Regions from separate parts of the Streptomyces sp. NPDC028331 genome, predicted to be linked through region 1. Evidence: riboswitches for the same ligand, from Rfam matches in the RefSeq annotation. Region 1 holds a riboswitch; each other region holds the start of a gene.
What was found. Region 1 has a riboswitch for cyclic di-AMP ahead of ACZ4SW_RS16020 (M23 family metallopeptidase). Riboswitches for the same ligand answer to the same signal wherever they lie in the genome.

Region 1 (7,091 bases):
CGGCTCGTGAGGCGCGACCGCACCGCCGTCGCCGCCGGGTTCGGCCTGCTGCGTCTCGCCGGCGCGCCCTCCCTGGGGTGGCTGGACGTGAAGACCTCCGGCGACGTCGAGGTGCCCGTCATCGAGGCCGCGATCGACGAGGAGCTCGCCCGGTTCGCCGAGCGGGGCCCGACGGACGAGGAAATGGAACGCGCCCAGGCGCAGTTGGAGCGCGAGTGGCTGGACCGGCTCGGCACGGTCGCGGGCCGCGCCGACGAACTGTGCCGGTACGCGGTGCTGTTCGGCGACCCGCAGCTCGCCCTGACCGCGGTGAAGCGCGTGCTCGAGGTCACCGCCGAGGAGGTGCAGGAGATCGCCAAGGCCCGCCTGCGCCCCGACAACCGCGCGGTGCTCGTGTACGAGCCGGTCGCGGCCGAGGCCGAGGCCCCGGAAGCAGCCGAGACCACCGACGAGACCGAGGAGTCGGCGAAGTGACCGAGCTCGCGACCATGGAGTTCCACCCGCAGCCCCAGCCCGGCGAGGCCAAGCCCTGGGCGTTCCCGGCGCCCGAGCGCGGCACGCTCGACAACGGCCTGACCGTGCTGCGCTGCCACCGTCCCGGCCAGCAGGTCGTCGCGGTCGAGGTGCTCCTCGACGCGACTTTGGACGCCGAGCCGGCCGGCCTCGACGGCGTCGCGACGATCATGGCGCGCGCCTTCTCCGAGGGCACCGACAAGCACTCCGCCGAGGAGTTCGCCGCCGAGCTGGAGCGCTGCGGCGCCACCCTCGACTCGCACGCCGACCACCCCGGCGTCCGCCTCTCCCTGGAGGTGCCCGCCTCCCGCCTCCCCAAGGCGCTCGGGCTGCTCGCCGACGCCCTGCGGGCGCCGGCGTTCGCGGACAGCGAGGTGGAGCGCCTGGTGCGCAACCGCCTCGACGAGATCCCGCACGAGACGGCCAACCCGGCCCGCCGCGCCGCCAAGGAGCTGTCCAAGTCGCTCTTCCCGGCGTCCTCGCGGATGTCGCGTCCGCGTCAGGGCACCGAGGAGACGGTCGCGACCATCGACGCCGCGGCCGTCCGCGCCTTCTACGAGCGGTACGTGCGCCCCGCGACGTCCACCGCGGTCGTGGTCGGCGACCTCACCGGGATCGATCTCGACGCCCTCCTCGGCGACACCCTCGGCGCCTGGACGGGCTCGCCCGCGGGGCCGCGCCCGGTGCCCCCGGTGACCGCCGACGACACCGGTCGCGTGATCATCGTGGACCGTCCCGGCGCCGTCCAGACGCAGCTCCTGATCGGCCGGATCGGGCCCGACCGTCACGACCGCGTGTGGCCCGCCCAGGTGCTCGGCACCTACTGCCTCGGCGGCACCCTCACCTCCCGCCTGGACCGCGTCCTGCGCGAGGAGAAGGGCTACACCTACGGGGTGCGGGCGTTCGGCCAGGTACTGCGCTCCGCGCCGGACGGCACGGGCGCCGCGATGCTCGCCATCAGCGGCTCCGTCGACACGCCCAACACCGGCCCGGCGCTCGACGACCTGTGGAAGGTGTTGCGCACCCTCGCCGCCGAGGGACTGACGGACGCCGAGCGTGACGTCGCGGTGCAGAACCTGGTGGGCGTGGCGCCGCTGAAGTTCGAGACGGCGGCGGCCGTCGCGAGCACGCTCGCCGACCAGGTCGAGCAGCACCTGCCCGACGACTACCAGTCGACGCTGTATCAGGAACTGGCCGCGACGGGCACCGTGGAGGCCACCGCGGCCGTGGTGAACGCGTTCCCGGTGGACCGTCTCGTCACCGTGCTGGTGGGCGACGCCGCGCAGATCAAGGAGCCCGTCGAGGCGCTCGGCATCGGAGAAGTGACCGTGGTGGCGGCCGAATAGAACGCACCGCACGCGCGCGTGCGCCGTGCCGGCCCCGGGGCCCTGGTGACTTCCCGTGTCACCGGGGCCCTGCCCGTTGAGGGGTTTGTCCGTATTGCCACAGAGGTTGCCTCTCTGCCCTGTGGGATGCGCTACAAACCCCGTTCTGCGTTTGCTGATTGAAAGACGGTCCCCTTAGCGTCATTCGGGCTGTCCGTCAGGCAGTGCGCCGCACCCGCGGCACCGGACAGTCATCGCCGAGTCCCCGTACGGCGCGAGCCAGGGGAGCCGGGGACCCAAACCCGAAGTCCCTGGGGTGAATCGGGCGCGAGCCCGTAGGAGACCTTCCTGCTCCGAACCCGTCAGCTAACCCGGTAGGCGAGAGGGAAGGAAAGGACCAGCCACTTCATGGCGTTCATCTGCGCCACCGGGAAGCACCGTCGCCCGAGCCGTGTGAAGCGTACGACTGCGAACGCCGTGGGCGTCGCCGCGCTCACCACCACCGGTGTCATCGGCACCCTGGCCACCCCGGCGCTCGCCGCCGGCGCCCCCGTCGAGCAGACCGGACTGATCCAGGCCGTCACCCTCGGTGACTCGGTCGCCGAGCAGATCGACGCACAGGCCGCGGCCCAGAAGCAGGCCGCCGAGCAGAAGAAGGCCGAGGAGGCCGCACGCAGGAAGGCCGCCGAGAAGGCCCGGCAGGAGCGCGAGGCCAAGGAGCGGGCCGCACGCGAGGCCGAGCGCAGGCGTCTCAACGCCTTCGTGCCGCCGGTCTTCAACTCCTACGTGTCCACCGGCTACAAGACCGGCGGCTCCCTGTGGTCCTCCGGCACCCACACCGGCATCGACTTCCACGCCGCCACGGGCACGGCCGTGCACGCCGTCGGCGCCGGCACGGTCGTCCAGACCGGCTGGGGCGGCGCGTACGGCAACCAGATCGTCATCAAGATGAACGACGGCACCTACACCCAGTACGGCCATCTGTCGTCCATCGGCGTCTCCGTCGGCCAGCGGGTCACCCCGGGCCAGCAGATAGCCCTCTCCGGGTCCACCGGCAACACCACGGGGCCGCACCTGCACTTCGAGGCCCGCACCACTCCCGAGTACGGCTCCGACATCGACCCCGTCGCCTACCTCCGCTCGCACGGCGTGAACCTCTGACCGCTTCCGCCCGCGAAAGGCGCCCCCGCACTCCGACGGCCCCCGCTGATCAGCGGGGGCCGTCGTCCGCTTTCGAACGGTGTGTGACCAAAAAATATCCATGGATTCCGGCCCGCCGTCGGAAATTCCGGCCCGCTGCAATAGAGTCGGTTGAACACGCGTCAATCGGGAGCGTTTCGCGGGGATTAAGGCGGAGGTCGGTCATGCGTATTCCGGCGCACTCGGTCTGCACGGCGATCCGTGATGACATCGTCGCGGGTGTCTACGAGCGCGGCAGCCGGCTCACCGAGGAACTCCTCGCGCGGCGCTACGGCGTCTCCCGGGTTCCCGTGCGCGAGGCGCTGCGCACGCTGGAGGCCGAGGGCTTCGTCGTCACCCGCAGGCACGCGGGCGCGTGCGTGGCCGAACCCACCGAGCAGGAGGCCGCCGACCTGCTGGAGATGCGGCTGCTGCTGGAGCCGCTGGGGGCCGCCCGGGCCGCGCAGCGGCGCACCGAGGCCCACCTGAAGGTCCTGCGCGGACTGGTCAGGCTGGGCCAGGAGCGGGCCAGGACGGGTAGCAGCGAGGATCTGCGCTCCCTGGGAGGCTGGTTCCACGAGACGCTGGCGCAGGCCTGCGGGAGTCCCGCGCTGACCTCGGCGCTGGCCCAGTTGCGGCACAAGATCGCATGGATGTACGCGGTCGACGCGCCGGTCGACCCCGTGGAGTCCTGGGCGGAGCACGGCGGCATCGTGGACGCCGTCGCGCGCGGGGACAGCGAGCGGGCACGGACGATCACGGCGCTGCACAGGGAGCGCTCGACGGCCGCGCACCGGCTTCGCTTTCCCGGCGCGGGGGACCGGGCGGACCGTGTGAGGACTTCGCAACACACCGTAAACATGTCGGCGCTCCGGCATTAACACGGGCGCCGTATACAAAGAGAGATATTCGACCGGCCCTGTTTTCGGCTGCCTGTTTTCCGTGTGCTCCCCAAAATTCGGGGCGCGCTGTTTCAGTGTGCCGTGTGCGGTTTTATCCGGGCGCTTCCGAATCCGTCGTGTGCCGTTCTCGCCGGTGCTGTTCCCGCGTGTGTCGCGTTCTCGCGTGTGCCGTTCTCGCGCTTTTCCCGCGCCGGGCGCGCGGTGGCCGCCTGTCTCGTCGCCCTGGACGGGAGACCGCCCGGCACGACGGAGCCGCGCCGCCCTGACCGGCGACGCGGCTCCGCGTGATGCTGCTGCCCGAAGGGTCAGACGGTCTCGGGGAGTTCCTCGAGGCCCTCGGCGACCAGCTTGGCCAGGCGGTCGAGCGCGGCGTCCGCGCCCTCCGCGTCGGAGGCCAGGACGATCTCCTCGCCGCCCTGGGCCCCGAGGCCCAGAACCGCCAGCATCGACGCGGCGTTGACGGGGGTGCCGCCGGCCTTGGCGATCGTCACGGGGATGCCGGAGGCCGTGGCTGCCCGGACGAAGATGGAGGCGGGGCGGGCGTGGAGGCCCTCGGCCCAGCCGACGTTGACGCGGCGCTCAGCCATGTGTTGCTGCCCTTCAGGTGTTCAGGGTTGTCTAGACCAGTGTTCCACAGGTGAAGCGTGCCCGGGAGGGGGGCGGCGTCTCGTCCCCGCGCGGGCCGGTCCTGGTCCCCCTAGCCTGCCTCGCGCCGTTGTCGGGCGCGAGCCTTACTCTGGGGCCCATGCAGACCACGTCGGACCGGCACGACTACCCCGCCCACTGGGAGGCCGACGTGGTGCTGCGCGACGGCGGTACCGCGCGCATCAGGCCCATCACCGTCGATGACGCCGAGCGCCTCGTCAGCTTCTACGAGCAGGTCTCGGACGAGTCGAAGTACTACCGCTTCTTCGCGCCGTACCCCCGACTGTCCGCCAAGGACGTCCACCGCTTCACGCACCACGACTTTGTGGACAGGGTGGGACTCGCGGCCACGGTCGGCGGCGAGTTCATCGCCACCGTACGCTATGACCGCATCGGCGACGACGGCCTGCCCGCCTCCGCGTCCGCCCACCCGTCTCCCGCCACCGCCCTCGCCGCCCTCCCCGGAGGGCACCCCGCGCCCGCCCCTTCTCCCGCTCCCGAAACGGCGGAAGTGGCCTTCCTCGTGCAGGACGCGCACCAGGGGCGCGGCGTCGCCTCCGCCCTGCTCGAACACATCGCGGCGGTGGCCAGGGAGCGCGGAATCCGCCGGTTCGCCGCCGAGGTGCTGCCCGCCAACACCAAGATGATCAAGGTCTTCACGGACGCCGGGTACCAGCAGAAGCGCAGCTTCGAGGACGGTGTCGTACGCCTCGAGTTCGACCTGGAGCCCACCGACCGGTCGCTGGCCGTGCAGCGCGCGCGGGAGCAGCGGGCCGAGGCGCGGTCCGTGCAGCGGCTGCTCGCGCCCGGCGCGGTCGCCGTGGTCGGCACGGGCCGCACCCCCGGAGGAGTGGGCCGCAGCGTCTTCGACCATCTCAGGGACGGCGGGTACAGCGGCCGTCTGTACGCGGTGAACCGCGCGTTCGCCGAGGACCTGAAGGAACTCGAGGGCGTCCCCGCCCACCGCTCCGTCCGCGACATCCCCGAGCCGGTGGACCTCGCCGTCGTCGCCGTGCCCGCCGAGCACGTCCCCGAGGTCGTCACCGAGTGCGGCGAGCACGGGGTGCAGGGGCTCGTGGTCGTCTCCGCCGGGTACGCCGAGAGCGGGCCGGAAGGCAGGGAGCGGCAGCGGGAGCTGGTGCGGCAGGCACGCTCGTACGGCATGCGGATCATCGGGCCGAACGCCTTCGGGATCATCAACACCTCGCCGCAGGTCCGGCTCAACGCCTCCCTCGCCCCCGAGATGCCCCGCCCCGGACGCATAGGGCTGTTCGCCCAGTCGGGCGCCATCGGGATCGCCCTGCTGTCACGGCTGCACCGGCGCGGCGGAGGTGTGACCGGCGTCACGGGTGTCTCCACCTTCGTGTCCTCCGGGAACCGGGCCGACGTGTCCGGCAACGACGTCCTCCAGTACTGGTACGACGACCCGGACACCGACGTCGCCCTGATGTACCTGGAGACCATCGGCAACCCGCGCAAGTTCAACCGGCTCGCGCGGCGCACGGCCGCGTCCAAACCGCTCGTGGTGGTGCAGGGGGCGCGGCACGGGGGCGCGCCGCAGGGGCACGCGGTACGGGCCACACGGCTGCCGCACGCCACGGTGTCGGCCCTGCTGCGGCAGGCCGGGGTGATCCGGGTGGACACGATCACCGAACTGGTGGACGCGGGCCTGCTGCTGGCCCGCCAGCCGCTGCCCGCCGGGCCCCGGGTGGCGATCGTCGGGAACTCCGAGTCGCTGGGGCTGCTGACGTACGACGCGTGCCTCACGGAGGGCCTGCGGCCCTCGCCGCCGCTCGATCTCACGACGGAGGCGTCCGCCGAGGACTTCCACCGGGCGCTGGTCGCCGCGCTGGCGGACGACTCGTGCGATGCCGTGATCGTGACGGCGATCCCGGCGGTGGGGGAGACGTCTCCGGGGGACGCGGAGCTGGCGGAGGCGCTGAGGTCTGCCGCCGCGGCGGCCCCTGCGAAGCCCGTACTGGTGGTGCACGTGGAGTTGGGCGGGCTCGCGGAGGCCCTGTCGGCCGCCGCGAGCACCGGGCCGCAGGGGGGCGGCGCGGCACCCGGCCCCCCGGGCGGTGCCCCCCAGCCGCCGCCTGCGGAGCCACTGCCCGCCCCGGCACCCCGCGAGGCGCGCCTCATCCCCGCCTACCCCGCCGCCGAGCGTGCCGTCCGGGCCCTCGCCGAAGCCGTGAAGTACGCGCAGTGGAGGCGAGAGGCCGCCGAGCCCGGCAAGGTGCCCGAGTTCGACGACGTCGACGAGAAGGGCGCCGCCGAACTGATCCACGGACTGCTCGCGCGCGGCCAGGGGCTGACACTCGGCACCGGCGAGACCTGTGACCTGCTCGCGCGCTACGGCATCCACGTCCGCAGGGCGCTGCCCGCCCCCACCCCCGAGGCCGCCGCCCGGGCCGCCCGCACGATCGGCTACCCGGTGGCCCTCAAGGCCACCGCCCCGCATCTGCGCCACCGCGCCGACCTGGGCGGCGTACGCCTCGACCTCGCCGACGAGGAGCAACTGCTGCGG
Region 2 (7,091 bases), on a different contig from region 1:
CGACGCGGCCGACTCGTCGGCGCGTCCGGCCACCCCGGCGCCTCCAGAGTCCGTGAGGACCCCGGAGTCCCTGAGGACCCGGGAGTCCCCGGCGACTCCGGGCTCCCCGGCCCGCCCGGGGCCTCCGCCACCCCCCTCCCCACCCCCACGCCCGTCCCCGGAACAGTCCCGGTGTCGGCGTACGGAGAGGGAGACGCGGAGGCCGAGGCCCGGGAGCGGCGGATCTCGTACGCGCGGGCGTTCCTGCGCGCCCTGCCCGGACTGCTGATCGTCGCGGGGGTCTGCTTCGACCTCTTCGCTCCCTCCGACTACACGGCCGGCCCCCTCTTCACCGCCGCGCCGCTCGTCGCCGCGCCCCTGTTCCCGCTGCGGGGCACCGTCCTCACCGGCGTGACGGCCGTCGTGGTGGTCGTCGGGGTCCGTCTCGGGCTCGGCGTGCTCGGACGGGCGGGCGAGATCACCGAGGTGGCCACCGTCGTCACCGTCGCCGCCCTCGCCGTCCTCATCAACGTGCTGGTCCGCCGCAACGTCGCCCGCCTCGCCTCCGCCCGGCAGATCGCCGAGGCCGCGCAGCGCGCGGTGCTGCCCGAGCCCGCCGCCCGGATCGCCGGGCTGGACATCGCCGCCCGCTACGAGGCCGCCCAGGCCGACGCGTTCATCGGCGGTGACCTGTACACCGTCCAGGACTCCCCGCACGGCGTACGGCTCGTCGTCGGCGACGTGCGCGGCAAGGGCATGGGCGCCGTGACCGCCGTGGCCGTCCTGATCGGCGCCTTCCGGGAGGCCGCCGAGCAGGAGCCGACGCTCGAGGCCGTCGCCCGGCGCCTGGAGCGGGCGCTGTCGCGTGACCGCGCCGGACGCGAGGGGCCCGACGCGTCCGAGGGGTTCACCACCGCGGTGCTCGCCGAGATCCCGCACGGTTCCGGAGTCGTCCGCATCGTCAACCGCGGCCACCCCGCTCCGCTGCTCCTGCACCCGGACGGCTCTCTGCGCGAGTTGCAGGGCACCGAGGCCGCGCTGCCGCTCGGCATGGGCGACCTAGGCGTCTGGCCCGACCGGGCGGAGGAGTGGGACTTCCCGCCCGGCTCGACGCTGCTCTTCTACACCGACGGAGTCTCGGAGGCACGGGACGCCCACGGCCGGTTCTACGACCCCGCCGTCCGGCTCGCCGGGCGGGTCTTCCCCGGCCCGGGCGCCCTGCTGAGCACCGTCACCCGGGAGGTCGCCCGGCACACCGGCGGCCGCGGCACGGACGACATGGCCCTGCTGGCCGTGCGCAGGCGCGCCCGCCTCCGGGCGCGCTCACAGACGGTGAGTGAGTGATGCCCCTGCGCATAACAACTGACATACTGTCAATACCGGTGAGGTCTCTGAGGCCGGGGCGACTCGCCCCTTTTTCTCCCTTCAGGCCGTGAAAGTCCTGGCCAGCGGCTTGAACGGATCTGTCCGAACAGCTTGGAATACAGGCCCCGCGTCTATTAACGTTCGATAACGCAGCGCGGTCGTCCCAGCCGTCACCAGAGACGGCTCCGTGCGCGCCTGCCGAATCCCGCGAGGGAGCCGGGGAACCACCACCTTGGGGTGAATCGAGCGGATATCGCCGTGTTCGCACGGCCGGTATACGCGCGTAGGAGACCTTCCTGCTCCGAACCCGTCAGCTAACCCGGTAGGCGAGACGGAAGGAAAGGAGTGCGCCCACGTGGCGTTCAACCGGCCTGCCCAGAGCACCTCGTTCGCCCCGAACGGCACCCAGACGCTCGACGTCGCCCCCGGCCTCGACGAGGGCCCCTGGGAGGAGTGGAATCCCACCGAGGACTCCGTCCGTCCCGTCCGCGGCCGGCACCGCGTCGCCAAGCAGCGCGGGGGCGGGCTCGCCCGCAGCTCCACCGTTCTGGGCGTCGGCGTGATCGCGGCCGTCGGCGCGGGCGGCATGGCCACCGCGCAGTCCGGCAAGCCGCCGGTGTCCATATCCCTGCCGGACCTCTCCTCGGTCACGGACTCCGCCAAGGCGCTCATCGGCGAGGACTCCGGCGCCCCCAAGAGCTCGGCCACCGCGCTCAGCACCGTAGGCCGGACCGACGCCACCGACACCGCCGGTGCGAAGAACGCGGGCGAGGCGCTGCGCGCCCGGATCATGCAGCAGGCCGAGTCCCAGCAGGACCGGATGGCGCGGGCGGCCGCGCAGGCCGCCGAGGACGCCGCCGTGAAGAAGGCCGCCGCCGCGGCGGCCAAGGCGCAGGACGACGCGCGGGCCAAGGCCGCCGCCCAGCAGAAGAAGGCGGAGGAGGCCGCGCGGCTGGCGAAACTCGCCCAGCAGTACTCGCTGCCGACCTCGTCCTACACCCTGACCTCCCGCTTCGGTGACGCCGGGGGCATGTGGTCCTCCGGCTACCACACCGGCCTGGACTTCGCCGCGCCCACCGGCACGCTCATCAAGGCCATCCACAGCGGCACGATCACGGAGGCGGGCTGGGCCGGCGCGTACGGCTACCGCACGATCCTCACCCTCGACGACGGCACCGAGCTGTGGTTCTGCCACCAGTCGTCGATCAGCGTCACGGTCGGGCAGAAGGTCAGCACGGGCGACGTCATCGGCCGCGTGGGCGCGACCGGCAACGTCACCGGACCGCACCTGCACCTGGAGGTCCACCCGAACGGCGGCGCCGCGATCGACCCGATGGCGTGGCTGCAGAGCAAGGGGATCAACCCCTGACGCCCCAAGGCGCGCCCGTTTACAGGATCTTTGCGGGCTTCGCGGAAGACGCCCGTCCCGTCCGGGCGTTGGCGTAGAGCATGACTTCTCTTCGCAAGCTGGGTTCGTCCGATCTCGAGGTCTTCCCGCTGTCGCTCGGCGGCAACGTCTTCGGCTGGACCGCCGACGAGACGCAGTCCTTCGCCGTCCTCGACGCCTACGCCCGGGCGGGCGGCAACTTCATCGACACCGCCGACGTCTACTCGGCCTGGGCGCCGGGCAACAAGGGCGGCGAGTCGGAGACCATCATCGGCAAGTGGGTCAAGGCGCGCGGCAACCGCTCCGACGTGGTCATCGCGACCAAGGTCAGCCAGCACCCCGACTACCAGGGCCTGACCGCCGCCAACATCAAGGCCGCGGCCGACGCGTCCCTGCGCCGCCTGGACACCGACTACATCGATCTCTACTACACGCACTACGACAAGCCGGAGGTGCCGGTCGAGGAGATCATCGGCGCGCTGGACGAGCTGGTGAAGGCGGGCAAGGTGCGCGCCATCGCCGCCTCCAACATCTCCGCCGAGCGGCTGCAGGAGTCCCTGGACTTCTCCGACCGCGAGAACCTGGCGCGGTACGTGGCGCTGCAGCCGCACTACAACCTGGTCTCGCGCGACACCTACGAGGGCGCGCTGCAGGATGTCGCCTCCCGCGCGGGGCTCTCGGCGGTCCCGTACTACGCGCTCGCCTCCGGCTTCCTGACCGGCAAGTACCGGCCGGGTACGACGGTGGAGTCGGCGCGTGCCCAGGGCGCGGCCAAGCACCTGGCGACCGAGCGCGGGCAGCGGGTCCTGACGGCCCTGGACGAGGTCGCCGAGGCCCGGGGCGCCGAGATCCCGACGGTGGCGCTCGCCTGGCTGGCGGCCCAGCCGACGGTCACGGCCCCCATCGCCTCGGCGCGGACGGTGGAGCAGCTTCCGGCGCTGCTGGCCGTGGCGGACCTGACGCTGACGGACGAGGACGTGGCCAAGCTGACGCAGGCGTCGGCGTAGCGGGGCAGACCGCCGGCCGTCTCCGTCCCGCTGCGCACGGAGACCGGCCGGCCGGCGAGATCCGGCGGTGCGGCACCGGCCGCAACTCCTAGGAGCGATACGGGTTGTACTCCGGATACGGCGCCGCCGGGCCGTAGTGCGGGGCGGTCGGGCCGTAGTGCTGCGCGGTCGGGCCGTAGTGCGGGGCAGTCGGGCCGTAGTACGGGGCCGCCGGGCCGTAGTGCGGGGCCCTCTGGTGGGGCACGTTCCCGTATCCGGGCCACACCGGCGGAGCCACCGGCATCGTCGTCCGTGCCGCATACTCCAGCGCCGGCCGCGCCACCTCCCGGCGGGCCCACAGCTCGGTCAGCAACTCCCCCTCGCGTACGGCGAAATCGGCGCCCGCCCGCCCCCGGCGCCCCCGGTGGCGCAGGAACGCCAGCGACGTCGCGTACGCCTCGTACTGCGCCACCGACCGCGCCGCGGCCTTCCCCAGGTGCTGCCTCGCGTGCTCCCGTGCCAGCCTCCGCGCCCGCATCGAACCGAGCACGAACGGCTCCACCGGCCCCATCCACCCGGCGACCGCGTACGCGGGCAGTTCCTCCCGCACCGTCCGCAGCTCCCGCTGGCGCGTCCAGATGACCAGCCAGGTCAGCAGCCCGAACGCGGGCACCATGAACGACGCGTAGACCGCGAAGAACCCGTACTGGCCGAACGTGGACGACCCGTTCCACATGGAGTGCATGCCCATCGCGAGCAGCAGCCCGCCGAGCGGCGCCAGCACCCGCCGGACCCGCTGGCGCTCCGCGGACAGCGCGGCGATCCCGAAGCCGATGCCGGTGAGCACGGTGAACAGCGGGTGCGCGAAGGGCGACATCACCACGCGGACGAAGAAGGTCGCGGCCGTGACGGACGCCAGCCCGCTTCCCCCGCTCATCTGGTCGGTGCCGAAGGCCGTGCCCAGATACAGGATGTTCTCGGTGAAGGCGAAGCCGGTGGCGGTGACGCCGGCCACCACCACCCCGTCCACGATCCCGGTGAAGTCCCGTCTGCGGAAGAGGAACACCAGCAGGACGGCCGCGGCCTTCGCGGACTCCTCGACGATCGGCGCTATCAGGGTCGCCCCGAGCGTGTCGGCGCTGTGCGGGTCGGCGGTCGCGGTGGCTATCCACCGGGTGGCGAAACTGTTGGCGACGATCGCGATGAGCGCCGCGGCGCACGCGCCCCAGGCGAAGGCGAAGATCAGGTTCCGCCAGGGTCCGGGCGCCACCCGGTCCAGCCAGCGGAACGCCGCGATGAGCAGCGGCACGGGCAGCACCGCGAGGCCCAGCCCGACCAGAAAGCCCTCGGTACCGGTCTGCTGCCGCACGAGGGCCAGGATGACGAGCCCGGACAGCGCGAGAAGCGTGATCAGCGCCCCGTAACGCACCCACCGCCGCTGCCACCAGTGCGGGTGCCCGAGCGAGCCGCCGGCGGCGTTGCCGCCCGGGTGAGTCGGGTACGAGGGAAAGGTGGCCACGGCATCGACCCTAACGAGACAGGGGCGCCGCCCGCGACGGTGTCCGACGGGCCCGCGGGACGCTCAGCCCTCGGCGGAGGGGTGATCGCGGTGCTGTACGCGCCGGAAGAGCAGGTCGTTCACGACATGCCCCTTGTCCAGTCCCTGGCCCTCGAAACGGGTCAGCGGCCGGAAGGCGGGGCGGGGCGCGTACCCGCCGTCGGGCCGGGTGTTCTCGAACGCCGGGTGCGCGGTGAAAACCTCGAGCATCTGTTCGGCGTATGGCTCCCAGTCCGTGGCGCAGTGCACCAGCGCGCCCGGCTTGAGGCGGCTCGCGGCGAGCGTGAGGAACTCGGGCTGGATGAGCCGCCGCTTGTGGTGGCGCTTCTTGGGCCAGGGGTCGGGGAAGTAGACGCGCAGCCCGTCGAGGGAGTCGGGGGCGAGCATCTCCCGGAGCAGGATGATCGCGTCGCCGTTGCCGACGCGGACGTTGGCCAGCCCTTCCCGGTCGGCGAGCGCGAGCAGGTTGCCCTGGCCGGGGGTGTGCACGTCGACCGCGAGGATGTTGGTGTCCGGGTCGGCGGCGGCCATCTGCGCGGTGGCCTCACCCATGCCGAACCCGATCTCCAGCACGACGGGACGGGCGTTGCCGAACAGCTCGGCGAGGTCGACGACCCGCTGCCCGTCGATGTCCAGCCCCCACTTGGGCCACAGCCGCTGCAACGCGTCCGCCTGCCCGGCCGTCACCCGGCTGCGCCGCGGCTGGAAGCTCCGGATCCGCCGCTCGAAGTGCGACCCGGCGGGATCGGCCTTGGGCCCGTCGGGGAACCGCGGCTCCCCCTTGGCCCGGGGGCGGCGGCTTCCACCACCGGGGGTGGCCTGGGATTCTTCGGGGACGAAGTCGAGGGAGTCAGACACAGTGGGACCAATTTTAGGGCCTGCGGGACCGCGGGCGGTCGGGCCTCCTGCGCCGCTCATCCCCGCCCCAGCACACCCAGCACCCTCCGCGCCACCTCGCGCCCGATGGGCAGCGAAGCGGTGGCCGCGGGGGACGGCGCGTTGAGGACGTGCACCGCCCGCGCCCCCTCCCGGATCAGGAAGTCGTCCACCAGCGTCCCGTCCCGCAACACCGCCTGCGCCCGCACCCCGGAAGGGGCCCGCACGAGGTCGTCCTCCCGCACCGCGGGCAGCAACCTCCGCACGGCCTCGGTGAACGCCCCCTTGGACACCGACCGCCGCAGCTCCCCCGCCCCGTACCGCCAGTGGCGCCGCGCGATCCGCCACGAGCCCGGCCACGCCACCGTCGCGCCCAGCTCCCGAGGCCGTACGACCCCCCAGCCGTACCCCTCGCGGGCCAGCGCCGGCACCGCGTTCGGCCCGATGTGCACCTCTGAGTCGATTCCCCGGGTCAGGTGCACCCCGAGGAACGGGAACGCCGGATCCGGCACCGGATACACCAGTCCCCGCACCAGCTCCGGCCGCCGCAGCGCGTAGTACTCGCCCCGGAACGGCACGATCCGCACCCCCGGGTCGTCCCCGGTCATCCGGGCCACCTCGTCGCAGTGCAGCCCGGCACAGTTGACCAGCACGCGCGCGCGGAGCACCGTCCCGTCACCCGTGCGCACCGCGACCCCCAGCGAGGCGCGCCGGTCGATCCGGACCACCTCCGCCCCGTACCGGATCTCCGCCCCCGAGGCCTGCCCGAGCTGCCGGGCGACCGCGACGAAGTCGCAGATCCCGGTGGTGCCCACGTGGATGGCCGCGAGCCCGCGCACCTCCGGCTCGTACTCCGTCATCTGGGCCGGGCCCAGCTCCCGTACCGGAATGCCGTTCTCCCTGCCGCGCTGGACGAGTGCGTGCAGGCGCGGCAGCTCGT
Region 3 (7,091 bases), on a different contig from region 1:
AGGGGGAACTGTCCGTTGTCAAGGCCGCGTGAGCTGCCCTTCCGGGTGCCGGGGCGCGGCGCCGGGGTGCCGTACGGGGCCTGCGCGAGCCCCGCGGGACGCCCTCCGGCACGCTCGCGTGAGCGGCCTCGGGGACCCCATGAGCCACACGGACGGCCCAATGTCCGCGAAACGTCGCCCAGCAGGGGCGTTTCTCTTGTGAAGAACTTCACGAACTTTTCCGGCGGAGCGTCGGCCAGGGGTTCGGAAGGACCCCCGGGCCGCGCTCATACGTTACCCAACCTGCTCAGGAGAGGCTACTGGCGGGTAGAAAAATCTCGGAACCCGGACGCGTGAGGGTCCGTCAGGGCGGCGGTGAGGCGCAGGAGTCCGGCCCGTCCGGTTACGCGATCGACCAGGCGATGCCGTCCAGGATGTCGTGTTCGCTGACCACGACCTCCGGCGCGTCGATCCGTTCCATGATCGCCAGCAGAACGAGGGCACCCGCGCCGATGACGTCCACGCGCCCGGGGTGCATCGAGGGGATCGCCGCGCGCTCGGCATGCGTGGAGCGCAGCAACGCACCGGTGATCTCCGCCACCCGGTCGCGGGAGATCCGGGAGTGGTGGATCCGCGTCGAGTCGTACTCCGGGAGGTCCTGGGCGATCGCCGAGACCGTGGTGACCGAGCCCGCGAGACCCACCAGCGTGTGCGCCTCCCGCAGCGGCACCGTCTGCTCCGCCAGGTCCAGCGCCGCCTCGATGTCGGACCGTATGGCCGCGATCTGCTCCTCCGTCGGCGGGTCGGCCACCACCCCGTCCCGCACCAGGTGCCGCTCGGTCATGCGGACGCAGCCGATGTCCACGGACCGCGCGCCGCGCACATGGCCGTCGCCGACGACGAACTCCGTGGAGCCGCCGCCGATGTCCACCACCAGGAACGGCGTGGCCAGATCCGTGCGGCCCATCAGCTCCCTGGTCGCGCCGGTGAAGGAGAACTCCGCCTCCTGGTCGCCGGAGATGACCTCGGGTTCGACGCCGAGAATGTCCACCACCCCGCGGACGAACTCGTCCCGGTTCTCCGCGTCCCGGGAGGCGGACGTGGCGACGAAGCGGATCCGCTCCGCGCCGTGCTCCTTGATGACCTCGGCGTACTCCCGGCAGGCGGCGAACGTCCGTTCCAGCGCCTCGGGGGCGAGGCGCCCGGTGCGGTCCACGCCCTGCCCCAGGCGGACGATGGTCATCCGCCGGTCCAGGTCGACCAGTTCGCCCGTACCGGGGTCGGCGTCCGCGACCAGGAGCCGGATGGAGTTCGTACCGCAGTCGATGGCGGCGACCCGTGTCACTTGTTCTCCTCCTCGCGAACCTCGGCACTCACGCACGACCCCTTGCGCCACCACTCCGGCAGCATCGCGATCGCCTCGTCGCCGAGCGGGTTGACGCCCGGGCCGGCGGCCAGGGAGTGCGCCACCAGGACGTGCAGGCACTTCACCCGGTCCGGCATGCCGCCCGCGCTGGGGAAGCCCTCCAGGACCTCGATGGCGTCGCGGCGGGCGATGTAGTCCTCGTGCGCGGCGCGGTAGGCGGCGGCCAGTTCCGGGTCCGTGGCCAGGCGGTCGGTCATCTCCTTCATGACGCCGTCGGCCTCCAGCGTGCCGATCGCGGAGGCGGCCTTCGGGCACGTCAGGTAGTACGTCGTCGGGAACGGGGTGCCGTCGGGGAGCCGCGGCGCCGTCTCCACGACGTCCGGCTGCCCGCACGGGCACCGGTGCGCGATCGCGCGCAGCCCGCGCGGGGGGCGCCCGAGCTGCTGCCGGACGGCCTCGATGTCCGCGTCCGTCGGCTCGGTGCGCGGGGTGGGCGGCGGAGGGGTTTCCATGGCTCTCTTTCAGGCTGTCTTTCTCATGGACGGTGCGTCATGGGCGGTGCGTCGGGGGCGCCGCCCTGGGCGTGTCACGGTGCGTCATGGGTGCCGCTCCCGGTGCGTCACGGGCGCGTCAGCGGCGCGGAGCGATCAGCGGCCGGGCCGTCGGCCCGGTCCGCGCTGCCCGCCCTGTCGGCCTTGTCGACGGCGTCCCAGAGGTCGGCGTACCAGGGGCGTACGGCCGTCGTGCGGTCGGCGCGCGACTGCTTGACCGCGTCCGGGTCGATCACGATGTAGCCGGTCTCCCCCGGCATCACGTAGTGCAGCCGCTGCCGGATCTGCTGCTCGGCGTACGCGTCGTCCTGCCAGCGCGCCTTCAGGTCACGCAACTGTTCGACCCGCTTGCGGGCCTGCTCCTGCTGCCGCTGGAGGTCGGAGATCTCCGTCCGCTGGGAGACGTACTCCCGCATCGGATAGGCGAGCGCGACGATCAGCGAGCACAGCACCAGCGCGAGCAGTGCCGCCCGGCCGGTGAGCCGGGAGCGGCGGGCCTGCCGTCTGGTCTGGGAGCGGTAGACCCGGGCCGCGGTCTGCTCGCCGAGCAGCCGGAGCCTGGTCGCGGTGGAGAACCGGTCGCGGTCCTTGCCGGCCATGTCTCCCGCCTCCCCTTCATACGTGCGTACGTCCCCGCACACGGTACGGGACCGAGTACGGGGACGTACGTACGACCGGCTGAACGCCGGCCCTGTGCCACTCAGCCCTTGAAGCGCGGGAACGCCGAGCGGCCGGCGTACACGGCGGCGTCGTCGAGGATCTCCTCGATGCGCAGGAGCTGGTTGTACTTGGCGACGCGCTCGGAGCGGGCCGGGGCGCCGGTCTTGATCTGGCCGCAGTTGGTGGCGACGGCCAGGTCGGCGATGGTGACGTCCTCGGTCTCGCCGGAGCGGTGGGACATCATGCACTTGAACCCGTTGCGCTGGGCCAGCTCGACGGCGTCCAGGGTCTCGGTCAGCGAACCGATCTGGTTCACCTTGACCAGCAGGGCGTTGGCCGCGCCCTCCTCGATGCCGCGGGCCAGGCGCTCGGGGTTGGTGACGAACAGGTCGTCGCCGACGAGCTGGACCTTGTCGCCGAGCTTGTCGGTGATGACCTTCCAGCCGGCCCAGTCGTCCTCGAACAGCGGGTCCTCGATGGAGACGAGCGGGTAGGCCGCGACGAGCTCCTCGTAGTACTCCGTCATCTCGGCGGCGGAGCGCTCCTTGCCCTCGAAGAGGTACTTGCCGTCCTTGTAGAACTCGGAGGCGGCCACGTCGAGCGCGAGGGCGATCTGCTGGCCGGGGGCGTAACCGGCCTCCTTGATGGCCTCGAGGATGAGGTCGAGGGCCTCACGGTTCGAGCCGAGGTTCGGGGCGAAGCCGCCCTCGTCGCCGAGGCCGGTGGACAGGCCCTTGCTCTTCAGGACCTTCTTCAGCGTGTGGTAGACCTCGGTGCCCCAGCGCAGCGCCTCGGAGAAGGACTCCGCGCCGATCGGGGCGATCATGAACTCCTGGATGTCCACGTTGGAGTCGGCGTGCGAGCCGCCGTTCAGGATGTTCATCATCGGCACCGGCAGCAGGTGCGCGTTCGGGCCGCCCAGGTAGCGGAACAGAGGCAGGTCGCTGGCCTCGGAGGCGGCGTGGGCGACGGCGAGGGAGACGCCGAGGATCGCGTTGGCGCCGAGGGAGCCCTTGTTGTCGGTGGCGTCCAGGTCCATCATCGCCTGGTCGATCAGACGCTGCTCGGTGGCGTCGTAGCCGACCAGCTCCGGGCCGATCTGCTCGATCACGGCGAGGACGGCCTTCTCGACACCCTTGCCCTGGTAACGGTTGGGGTCACCGTCACGCAGCTCGATGGCCTCGAAGGCGCCGGTGGAGGCGCCGGACGGGACGGCGGCACGACCCGTGCTGCCGTCGTCGAGGCCGACCTCGACCTCGACCGTGGGGTTGCCTCGGGAGTCCAGGATTTCCCGGGCTACGACGACGTCGATGGACGGCACGAGCATCTCCTTCTTGGATGTGACGCTGGAAGTGCGGGGCTGTGTGCCTTACGGCTGTGCCTTGCGACTAGAGCCTAACCGCCCCGGGCTGCCGGTCGGCCTACCGACCGTCCCGTGGACAGGGTGACGGTACACATTGTTCCCCCGCGGAACAAAGGGCGGGGGAAAGCATCGGTGAAATCCACGCGGCCGGACGGCGAAGAGGACGGGCGGCAACGGGCGCGGGTGGCAACGGGGGGGCGGGGCGGCAGGCAACGGGCGGGCTGGACGGCGAAGGGGGCCGGACGGCGAAGGGGGGCCGGACAGCAAAAGCCCCGCTCCGGGTGCGTACGGGGGGAACACGCACCGGAGCGGGGAGCCCGTGGGGACGGGGGTGACCCGGCTACCGGGTGGCCGTCACTTCAGGTGGAGCTGCTGGCCGGGGTAGATCAGGTCGGCGTTCTGGACGATGTCCTTGTTCAGCTCGAACAGCTTCTTCCAGCCGCCCTGGACGTGGTGGCTCGTGGCGATCGAGCTGAGGGTGTCGCCCTTGACCACCTTGTACTCGCCGTCGCCCTTCTTGACCTTCTGGCCGGTCGGGGTGGTGACGGTCTTCTTCGGGGCCGTGCGGTGCGCGGAGCGGTTGGCCGCCTGCTGCTCGGTCGAGCGAGTGGTGGTGCTCTTCGGGGCGCTCTTGGCACCGCTCGACGAGCCGGTGGCCGCGGCGCCGTTGTACGTGGCGTTGGTCAGGCCCTTGCCGCACACCGGCCAGGCGCCCTTGCCCTGGCCCGCGAGGACCTTCTCCGCGACGGCTATCTGCTGGCCCTTGGTGGCCAGGTCGGCGCGGGAGGCGTAGGAGGTGCCGCCGTACGCGGCCCAGGTGGAGTTCGTGAACTGCAGACCACCGTAGAAGCCGTTGCCGGTGTTGATGTGCCAGTTGCCACCGGACTCGCACTGCGCGACCGCGTCCCACTGGGAGGCGGTGGCGGCGGAGGCGTTCCCGGCCGCGAGGAGCGGGCCGGCGATCGCGGCGCCGGCGACGCCGGCGAGCGCGACGGCACGGGTGGCCTTGGACGGGCGGCGGTGCTTGCCGTTGCCGGAACACAGCATGGTTCGTTCCCCTCACCGACGCCTGCGAGGTGAGCTGTCGGGTTCGGGCCGGTTGAGTTGCCCGGCCGCATCCCTTGCGGGACGCGGCTTCACCCCGAGCCGCTTCCGGTCAACTCCCGGACGCGGCGCCTACCTTGGGTCCCCCGCTCCTGCCTACGGCGCTTGACGCGACGACTGTTCCCGTACGGCCGCTGGCAGGATTCGGCGTTGCGACCGCAGGGGCTCGCTGTGGCGAGCGATCACGACCGTAAGCAGTCGATCCCCGGAATTTCAAAGACGATCAGGGCTTATGAGACCCATATCTCACTTTCACCAAACAGGACATTCCGGATCGAAGTGGGTCGCGAACTTCCGCCTCACAAGGGGCAGTTCAGGACGACCCGCCACTCGCGCCGGCGTCGAGAGCAAGGCTCTGACCGGGGAGAATGAGGTTCGGGTCGGCACCGACCGTCTGCTTGTTGGCCTCGTAGAGCATCGCCCATCCCCCGCCGATGGCAAGGGAGTCGGCGATGGACGACAGACTGTCGCCGGGGCGGACGAGGTACGAGCCGTCGACGGTGTCGCGCGCTCCGGCCGCGTCGCGTGAGGCATGCCGACCGGATGCGTCCCCGGTACGGCCGTCCGCGGCCCCCTCGTCGGCACTGTCGCCCCGATGACGGCCGGCGCCCGAAGCCTCGGTCGAACTCGCGCCGGACGGTGCGTCGTTCTGCTCCGACTTGTCCGACTCGCCGCTCTTCGTCGTGGCCGTCGGCGTACCGCCGGACCCCTGCGCACTCTGAGTGGGGTCGGCGCTCGACTTCCCGGACGAGGACGAGGGCGACGACGAGGCGGAGGAGGGCGAGGAGGGCGAAGCGGAGGAGGCGGACGAAGAGGCCGACGGAGTGGCCGCCGCCGATGACCCGGACGAGTCGGACAGCCCCAGGCCGGAGTCCAGCCCGGAATCCAGCCCGGAGCCGGAGGACGATCCGCTGCTGGACGACGGGTCACCGGCGACACCCGTGTCGACGTCGGCGGGACCGGAGTCCTTGCTCAGGCCGTTCAGCAGACCGCAGGTGCCCCAGACCGACACGCCCCGGGCCGCGAGGACCTTCTCGGCGACGGCGATCTGCTGCGAGCGGCTCGCCTGGTCGGGACTCGGCGCGTAGTCGAGACCGCCGTACTTGTCCCACTCGTCCTGCGTCAACTGCAGCCCGCCGTAGCGGCCGTTACCGGTGTCCGCGCTCCACGAGCCGCCGCTGACGCAGTCCGCGACCTGGTCCCAGGTGGTGCCGGTGGCCGCGCTCGCGCCGGTGGCGCCGAGCAGCGGGATCGCGATCGCTGATCCGGTCACCCCCGCCGCGACGAGGAGAGCCGGAGCCTGACGGGGGCGACGGTGACGACCGTTCCCGGAGAGCATGCGGTTGCCTTTCACACGACAGCATCGACCGACGCGGCGGCCGTGACGTGCGGACCGCCGCGTTGCTGCGTGAACGTATCGGCACCAGATCGCTTGTCACAAGTTAATGCAGCGTAGATCACGTGAAGATCACAGAGGTGAGATCCTGTCACCTTCTTGTGACCATCGGCGTGTTCGCCGTGTCATGTGCGGACGGCCGCGGGAGGTTCGTGACCTTTCTCCGGAACCGGTGTGAACGTCACGGGCAGCGTGCGCAGGCCCCGCATGATGAGTCCGCCGCGCCATCGCAGTTCGGCCGGGTCCACCGCGAGGCGCAGGTCCGGCAGGCGGGTCAGGAGCGTGGCGAGCGCCGTCTGTCCCTCCAGGCGGGCCAGGGGGGCGCCCAGGCAGTAGTGGATGCCGTGCCCGTACCCGAGGTGCTGGTTGTCGCGGCGGGCCAGGTCGAGGACGTCCGGGTCGGCGAACCGCGCCGGGTCCCGGTCCGCGGCGGCCAGGACGACGAGGACGGGGTCGCCGGGGGCGATGTGCTGCCCGCCGATGGTGAGCGGCCGCGTGGCGAACCGCCAGGTGGCCAGCTCCACAGGGCCGTCGTAGCGCAGCAGCTCCTCGACGCCGGTCTCCAGCAGGTCGCGTTCCCCGGTGGCGAGGGACCGCTGCAGACGGGCCCGCTGCCCGGGGTGCCCGAGGAGCGCGTACGTGCCGTTGCCGATGAGGTTGACGGTGGTCTCG
Region 4 (7,091 bases), on a different contig from region 1:
GTTGACCAGGCGGGTGGAGAAGACCGTGCCCGAGCCGAACTTGCCCGTGACGTGGTCGCCGAGCGAGTTGAGGAAGCCGGAGGCCGCGCCGTCGCCGGACGGCGATCCGGACGGCACCCCGCCCTTGCTGCCGGTGTCGAACACATAGATGGCGTTCCAGCCCTCGCCGAGGGTCTTCGGCGCGCTGCCCCAGGGCGTCCCGCCGGTTTCCTTGCGCGGTGCCTCGTGCCCGGCCTTGGCGTCGTCACCCTGGGTGACCTTCGTGCCCTTGGGCGGCGTGAAGTCGAACGTCGACGCGGCCGGCTTGGCGAACGAGACCTGGGTGAAGCCCACGTCCAGCACCGCCGCGCCGCCCTTGGCCGGGGTCAGCGTGAACTTCAGCGGCAGTCCGGTCTTCGCGTCCACCGCGATGCTGATCGCGCCGACCGTCGTACCCGACTGCTTCGGCCGGATGAGCAGCTTGTAGGCGTCCCGGCCCGCGACCTGCGCCGTGCCGTCGACCGTCACGGAGGTGGTCTTGTCGGCCGCCTTCAGGGCCTGATCGGCGAAGTCCCGCGGCGTGGCCGGCACGTCCTTCGGCGCCGCCCGGTCGCTCTTGTGCTCGCCCGCGCCGGTCGCGTGGTAGGCCTGGTTGGACGCGCTGTCGTACGCCCACACCTGGTCGCCGTTGCGGATGACGCTGTACTCGGCGGCCTTCTCGATGAGGGACAGCTTCTGCTTGTCCTGGCCGTCGGCGGCGACCCGCACGGTGTGGGTGCCGGAGGCCAGCTCCAGCAGCTTGGAGCTGGGGTCGGCGGCCGAGTCGCCCTTGCTCTGCCCGCCCTGGGAGAGCGCACCCGAGGCGAGGCTGTTCTCCAGGCCGCCCAGGTCGGGCAGGCCCAGGTCCGTGCTGATCGTCACCGTGCCGGACATCCGCTGGACGTCCGACTTGGAGATCTTCTCGATGAGCTGCTGCGCGCTGATCTTCGGCAGGTCGGGGTCCCCTGATCCGGCGAACGCCGGGACGAGCCCGATGGTCGCCGCCGCCACGCCCACCACCGTGACCGGGACGACGTACCGCGCGGCCCTGCGCCGGCCGTCGCGTACGTCCTCGACCTCCCCGGTGGGTGCGCTGTCGTCGGATTCGTACGGTGCCATGTGTGCCTTACCTCCGTCATCGGCGGCGGCCTGTCGTCTGCGCACTCCCCGAGCTCTCGACTTCTCTCGAGCCGGGGGACGCCCCCACCCCCTACGCCGCCATTCTCACCCGGATTCGTGTGAGGTGGTCCTCTCCATAGGACCAAATCGGCGGAAGAGAAGCGTCAGACCGCGGGGCCAACTCCGCGTACTTCTGGGGTATGACATGACGGGCGGGGCGCGGTGCCCCACCCGTAGGGGTCGTCAGGGAGCGCCGAGCGACGTGTGACGCGGCTCACGCCGGGCGGGGTACGGGGCGCCGGGCGTCACCCGGCCCGGTGCACCACCGCGTCGCACAACTCCGTCAGGGCCGCCTTCGCGCCGTTGTCGGGCAGCGGGGCGAGGGCCGAGCGGGCGTCCTCCGCGTAGCGGACGGCGTCACGGCGGGCCTGCTCCAGGGCCGGGTGGACCCGGAGGCGGGCGAGGGCCTCGGCGTGGCGGGCGTCGTCCGTGAGGTCGGACTCCAGCAGCTCGCACAGGGCGACGTCCTCCGGCAGCCCGTGGCGCTGCGCGCGCTCACGCAGGCGCAGGACCGGCAGGGTGGCGATGCCCTCGCGCAGGTCCGTCCCCGGGGTCTTGCCGGACTCGTGACTGTCGGAGGCGATGTCCAGGACGTCGTCGGCGAGCTGGAACGCCACACCGAGACGCTCGCCGTACTGCGTGAGCACGTCCACGACCGTCTCGTCGGCGCCCGACATCATCGCGCCGAAGCGGCATGCCACCGCCACCAGGGAGCCCGTCTTGCCGGCGAGGACGTCCAGGTAGTGCTCCACCGGGTCACGGCCGTCCCGCGGGCCCGCCGTCTCCAGGATCTGGCCGGTGACGAGCCGCTCGAACGCCTCCGCCTGGATACGGACCGCCTCGGGGCCGAGGTCGGCCAGGATGTGGGACGCGCGGGCGAACAGGAAGTCGCCGGTGAGGACCGCCACCGAGTTGCCCCAGCGGCTGTTCGCGCTGGGCACCCCGCGGCGCACCTCGGCCTCGTCCATCACGTCGTCGTGGTACAGCGTGGCGAGGTGGGTGAGCTCGACGACGACGGCCGAGGGGACGACGCCCGGCGCGTACGGGTCGCCGAACTGTGCCGCGAGCATCACGAGCAGCGGCCGGAACCGCTTCCCGCCCGCGTGCACGAGGTGCTGCGCCGCCTGCGTGATGAAGGGCACCTCGCTCTTCGTGGCGTCGAGCAGCCCTTCCTCGACAGCGGCCAATCCGGCCTGGACATCGGCTTCCAGAGCCTGGTCCCGCACGCTCAGCCCGAACGGCCCGACGACGGTCACGTGAGGTCTCCTGTCTGCTGACGTCTGCTGACGATCACACGGTCGGTAGCGAGGTCGGTCACTTGGTCGATGACGTCGCCCGTCGACATGGCTCACTGAGTTTGTCGATCTGTCGCCGCCATCACTCAAGTCAGCGTATCCGGTCAGGTTTCGATCACCACGAGTGCCCGCTGTTCCAGGCCGGGCCGTATCGGATCACGAGCGGCATGTTCTTGATCAGGTGATACGAGCGGGTTTGGAGCGACATGACCGCCCGCACCCGGTCGCCCCCGGCCGTCCCGCCCCGCGCCGTCACCCGGCCGGCGCCGTCACCCGGCCGGGCGCACATCCGGCTCCCGGGAAGCGGCTGAACCGGGGAGCGCGGGCGCGCGCACAGCCGTACCGCACGACGAGTGACGCCGGTCACGCCTCCCGGTCCCGGAATGTGATGCGCGCGGACACGGAGGCGTGTCCGAATTGTGGGTATTTACTCCAGAAATCCGTCAGGCGAGCGACAACCCTCGGCCTTTTTGCCCGATTTGCCGTCCCGACCTCTTGAATGACGAGTAACGATCAAGAAACACGCGAGTGAATTAGCTCACGCCCCTGCAGGGCGCGGCGGCGTCTTCGGAATCTCAACTTCCGCTTTGCTTCTGCCAAGTTGAACTCCGGTCAACAAATTGGATCACATCCCTTATTCCCGCATTTCAAGGTCATTTCCCTTGCAGTGTGACTTCACGGCTTGTTTCGGACATGTGCTCTCGCATACCTTCCCAATCGATCCGAGCGGACCGCCGAATCCTGCCGCCGCTCGCGAGCCCATCAACCCACCACGGCAGGAGCGGGGGACCCAGGTAAGTCGCCGGAACGGACACAGCGCCGGAACGGCTTGGGGTGAAGCCGAGCCCTCGACACCGAGGACACGGCCGGGCACCTCCCCGCCCGAACCCGACAGCTCACCTCGCAGGCGTTGGAGAGGACTACGACATGCCCGCTTTCGCCCTGCCCGCACGCCGTCGGGACCGCCGCTCCACGGCCGCGCGCCTCACCCGTGCCCTCGCCGCCGCGGGAACGGGTGCCGCCGTTCTCGCCCTCCCGCTCCTGGGCGCGACCAGCGCTTCCGCCGCCACCCCCGCCTCCGCGGCGACCAAGGCCGTGACCGCCCAGACCGCCCCCACGCGCGCCGCCGGCCTCGACGGCTGGATCCGCCAGTCCCTGGTGGTCATGCGGCAGCACGGGATTCCCGGCTCCTACTACGGCATCTACCGCAACGTGATGCGTGAGTCGTCGGGCAACCCGTCCGCCATCAACCTGTGGGACTCCAACGCCCGGATGGGCATCCCGTCCAAGGGCCTGCTCCAGGTCATCGACCCGACCTTCCGCGCGTACCACGTGCCGGGCACGTCCTGGAACATCTACGACCCGGTGGCGAACATCACGGCCGCGTGCAACTACGCCGCCCACCGGTACGGCTCGATCGACAACGTGCACAGCGCGTACTGAGGTTGAGGCCTAGCGGCCTGCGAAGATTCGTTCGAGGACGACGGCGATGCCGTCGTCCTCGTTCGACTTGGTGATCTCGTCGGCGACCGCCTTGAGTTCGGGGTGGGCGTTGGCCATGGCGACGCCGTGGGCGGCCCAGTCGAACATCGGGATGTCGTTCGGCATGTCGCCGAACGCGATGGTCCCGGACGGCCCCAGGCCCAGGTACTCGGCGGCGAGCGCCAGCCCCGTCGCCTTGGTGATGCCGCACGGCTGCAGCTCGACGGTGCCGGGCCCCGACATGGTGACCGTCGCCAGCGAGCCGACCGCGCTGCGCGCCGCCGTCGCCAACTCGTCGTCGGTGAGCGCGTGGTGCCGCAGCAGCACCTTGCTGATGGGCGCGCACCACAGGTCGTCGCGCCGTTGGACCCGCACCGCGGGCAGCGTGGGATGCGGCATCCGGTAACCCGGCTCGATGAGCGTGAGCCCGTCCACGCCGTCCTGGTCGACGGCCGCGTACACCTGCCCCACCTCGGCCTCGATCTTGCCCAGCGCGGTCTCGGCCAACTCCCGGTCCAGGGTGACGGAGAACAGCAACCGGTCCGCGCCGGCGTCGTACACCTGCGCGCCCTGCCCGCACACCGCGAGCCCCCTGCCGCCGAGGTCGTCGAGCAGCGGCCGCACTCTCGGCGCCGGACGGCCCGTCACCACGAGGTGCTGCGCGCCCGCCGCGGCGGCCCTCGTCAGCGCGGCCCTCGACCGGTCGGAGAGCGTGTCGTCACCGCGCAGCAGCGTCCCGTCCAGGTCAGTGGCGATGAGTGAATATGCGAGGGGTGCGGCCATGATCAGAGAATACGGATGGAACGCTCCCCCGACTCACCGGGAACCAGCCGTCGTCCGGCCACCCACCGGGAACCGGCCGACCTCGCGGGCGGTGTCCGGAGCCCGGCCGCGCATTCGTCGGCCTCCGGTCCGACAACCGTTGTGGGCGCGCCGGTCGAACGCTCGCGCCCCGTTCCGCACGCCCCCGCGGCAGGCGACCGCCGCCCCGGCGTGGCCCTTCCCGGGGAAGGACCACGCGGTGGTCCGGTGACCGACCGAGGTGCCGTGGCCCGTTGAGGCCACCCCTGGCCCGTCGAGGCCCGGTGACCGGCCGAGGCCCGGCGACCCGCCGAGGCCCGGTGACCGGCCGGGGCCCGGCGGCCCGCCCAGGGCCCGGCCGCCAACCAAGGCCCGGCGGCCCGGTGACCGGCCGGGGCCCGGCTGCCCGCCCGGGGCCCGGCGGCCGACCAAGGCCCGGTGACCGGCCAAGGCCCGGTGGCCAACCGGGCCCAGCGGCCCGCCGCTGTCAGCCGTGGGCCGCTGCCAAGTGCCTGGCCAGGCGCGGCGACGCGAACTCCGTGCCGCAGACGAACCGCATCACCGGCCCGTACGAGGCCGCCGCCGGCAGCCCGGTGAAGTACAGGCCCGGGACCGAGGACACATAGCCCGCGCCGAGCTTCGGGGTACCCCGGCTCACCGCCAGCCGGGTGCGCAGTTCGTGGCCCAGGAAGTCCATCGCGGAGATGTCCACGCGGTAGCCGGTCGCGGCGATGACGTGGTCGGCGGTCAGTTCCTCCGTGCGGCCCGTGTGGGTCCGGACCATGAGGACCGGGCCGCCGTCCGCGACGGACGCACGGATGATCCCTTCGACCTCGCGCACGTGCACGTTCTCCTGGAAGCGGTCGCGCAGCCACCACGCGCCGAGCGGGCCGAGGACGCGGCGCACCAGGTAGTGGCGGGTCTCGGCGGGCAGGAAGCGGTAGGGGTGCGGGTAGTAGCTCAGCGCCCACAGGGACCAGGCCCGCCCGAAGGGCGACTCGGGGCGCAGCTTCGGCTGGTCCCACGGGGGCGCGCCGAAGGCGACCCGGCCCCGTCCGCGCGCCACCACGCGCACCCGTGCGCCCGCCTCGGCCGCCAGCGCCGCCGTCTCCAGGGCGGACTGGCCGGCGCCGACGACCAGCAGGTCCTTGCCGGAGAACCGGCTGAGGTCATGGTGCTGGGAGCTGTGCGAGATCGGACCGGTGGGGGTGGGGCCGTCCGCGACCGCGGCGGCCAGTTCCGGCGGGAGGTGGGCGAGGCCCGACAGACCGGTCGCGACCACGACCGCCGACGCGGTGAACGACTCGCCCGAGTCCAGCTTCAGGTCGAAGCCGCCGTCCTTGCTGCGGTCCACGGAGACCACCCGGACCCGCTCCAGCTCGGGCAGCAGCTTCTGCTGGAACCACTCCCCGTACGCGATGAACGTCTCGACCGGAATGATGTCCTCGTCCGTCACCAGCCGGGGGATGCCCGCGGCGTCGCAGTAGTCGGCCAGGGTGTGGCCGGGCTGGGGCGCGTCGATGCTGGAGGCGACCGGGGTGGACTTCAGCAGCATGCCCGCGGGCATGTTGTCGCGCCAGCTCACCATGGGTTCACCGAAGACGCGGACCGGGATGCCGCGCCCGCGCAGATGGGCGGCGGTCGACAGGCCGAACGGCCCGGCACCGATGACTGCTACCGGTTGTTTCACGAAGTCCCTCCCCAGGACGCGACGTGCCTACTTCGTGGTGGAGCGCGTACGTCTGCGACGTACGGGGTGTGCGCCTGTGACGTACGGGTTCTACGCCTGTGACGTACGGGTGGTGCTGCCGCGGCGGTTGGTCCGCCACAGCTGGTAGAGGTGCTTCGCGCCCGGCCGGATGAAGCGCGCGAGCATGGTGACGAACGGCAGCGGGTCGTCCCCCGCGAACCAGGCCAGTTCCGTGCCGCTCGCCCGGGCCGGCGCGTGCGGTGTCGTGTAGCCGCTGCGGCGGTAGGCGAGCAGGGCGGGCAGGTCGATGTTCTCCACGACGTACCGGTGGCCGGCGCGCTGTTCCCCCTCCGGTACGGCGCGGCCCGTCAGGTGCAGGTGCATGGCGCGGACGACGTCCACCCCCGACTCGTTCTCGAAGAGCCGGAACTGGGCGCCCATGCGGGGGTTGAAGTCGAGCAGTTTGTACCGGCCGTCGCGGCGGTCGAAGCGGAGGTCGAGGTCGACGATGCCGGTGAAGCCGATCTGTTTGATGAAACGTGCGGCGAGATCGGCGAGTTCCGGGTTGTCGACGACGTACGCGTTCGCCGTCATGCCCGCGTGCGGCGGCCAGGAGCGCACCTTGA

Region 2: it holds a riboswitch for cyclic di-AMP, as region 1 does, so the genes downstream of both, ACZ4SW_RS31715 (M23 family metallopeptidase) here and ACZ4SW_RS16020 (M23 family metallopeptidase) in region 1, are expected to answer to the same signal.
Region 3: it holds a riboswitch for cyclic di-AMP, as region 1 does, so the genes downstream of both, ACZ4SW_RS03635 (transglycosylase family protein) here and ACZ4SW_RS16020 (M23 family metallopeptidase) in region 1, are expected to answer to the same signal.
Region 4: it holds a riboswitch for cyclic di-AMP, as region 1 does, so the genes downstream of both, ACZ4SW_RS00745 (transglycosylase SLT domain-containing protein) here and ACZ4SW_RS16020 (M23 family metallopeptidase) in region 1, are expected to answer to the same signal.

Annotation. Positions count from the first base shown of each region.
Region 1 covers NZ_JBVHTR010000009.1:155,060-162,150, reverse strand. The annotation lists gene ACZ4SW_RS16030 (M16 family metallopeptidase) at 1-474, shown strand, start outside; gene ACZ4SW_RS16025 (M16 family metallopeptidase) at 471-1,859, shown strand; cyclic di-AMP (ydaO/yuaA leader) riboswitch at 2,084-2,234, shown strand; gene ACZ4SW_RS16020 (M23 family metallopeptidase) at 2,247-2,999, shown strand; gene ACZ4SW_RS16015 (GntR family transcriptional regulator) at 3,203-3,898, shown strand; gene ACZ4SW_RS16010 (HPr family phosphocarrier protein) at 4,225-4,506, opposite strand; gene ACZ4SW_RS16005 (bifunctional acetate--CoA ligase family protein/GNAT family N-acetyltransferase) at 4,665-7,091, shown strand, end outside.
Region 2 covers NZ_JBVHTR010000028.1:93,349-100,439, forward strand. The annotation lists gene ACZ4SW_RS31710 (PP2C family protein-serine/threonine phosphatase) at 172-1,323, shown strand; cyclic di-AMP (ydaO/yuaA leader) riboswitch at 1,531-1,688, shown strand; gene ACZ4SW_RS31715 (M23 family metallopeptidase) at 1,700-2,713, shown strand; gene ACZ4SW_RS31720 (aldo/keto reductase) at 2,794-3,738, shown strand; gene ACZ4SW_RS31725 (PrsW family intramembrane metalloprotease) at 3,827-5,236, opposite strand; gene trmB (tRNA (guanosine(46)-N7)-methyltransferase TrmB) at 5,300-6,133, opposite strand; gene lhgO (L-2-hydroxyglutarate oxidase) at 6,190-7,091, opposite strand, start outside.
Region 3 covers NZ_JBVHTR010000002.1:345,683-352,773, reverse strand. The annotation lists gene ACZ4SW_RS03655 (Ppx/GppA phosphatase family protein) at 383-1,324, opposite strand; gene ACZ4SW_RS03650 (DUF501 domain-containing protein) at 1,321-1,857, opposite strand; gene ACZ4SW_RS03645 (FtsB family cell division protein) at 1,965-2,495, opposite strand; gene eno (phosphopyruvate hydratase) at 2,597-3,883, opposite strand; gene ACZ4SW_RS03635 (transglycosylase family protein) at 4,274-4,966, opposite strand; cyclic di-AMP (ydaO/yuaA leader) riboswitch at 4,971-5,137, opposite strand; gene ACZ4SW_RS03630 (LysM peptidoglycan-binding domain-containing protein) at 5,337-6,362, opposite strand; gene ACZ4SW_RS03625 (cytochrome P450 family protein) at 6,545-7,091, opposite strand, start outside.
Region 4 covers NZ_JBVHTR010000001.1:155,686-162,776, reverse strand. The annotation lists gene ACZ4SW_RS00755 (LolA family protein) at 1-1,137, opposite strand, end outside; gene ACZ4SW_RS00750 (polyprenyl synthetase family protein) at 1,443-2,453, opposite strand; cyclic di-AMP (ydaO/yuaA leader) riboswitch at 3,215-3,415, shown strand; gene ACZ4SW_RS00745 (transglycosylase SLT domain-containing protein) at 3,420-3,935, shown strand; gene ACZ4SW_RS00740 (HAD family hydrolase) at 3,945-4,757, opposite strand; gene ACZ4SW_RS00735 (FAD-dependent oxidoreductase) at 5,263-6,465, opposite strand; gene ACZ4SW_RS00730 (carboxylate--amine ligase) at 6,556-7,091, opposite strand, start outside.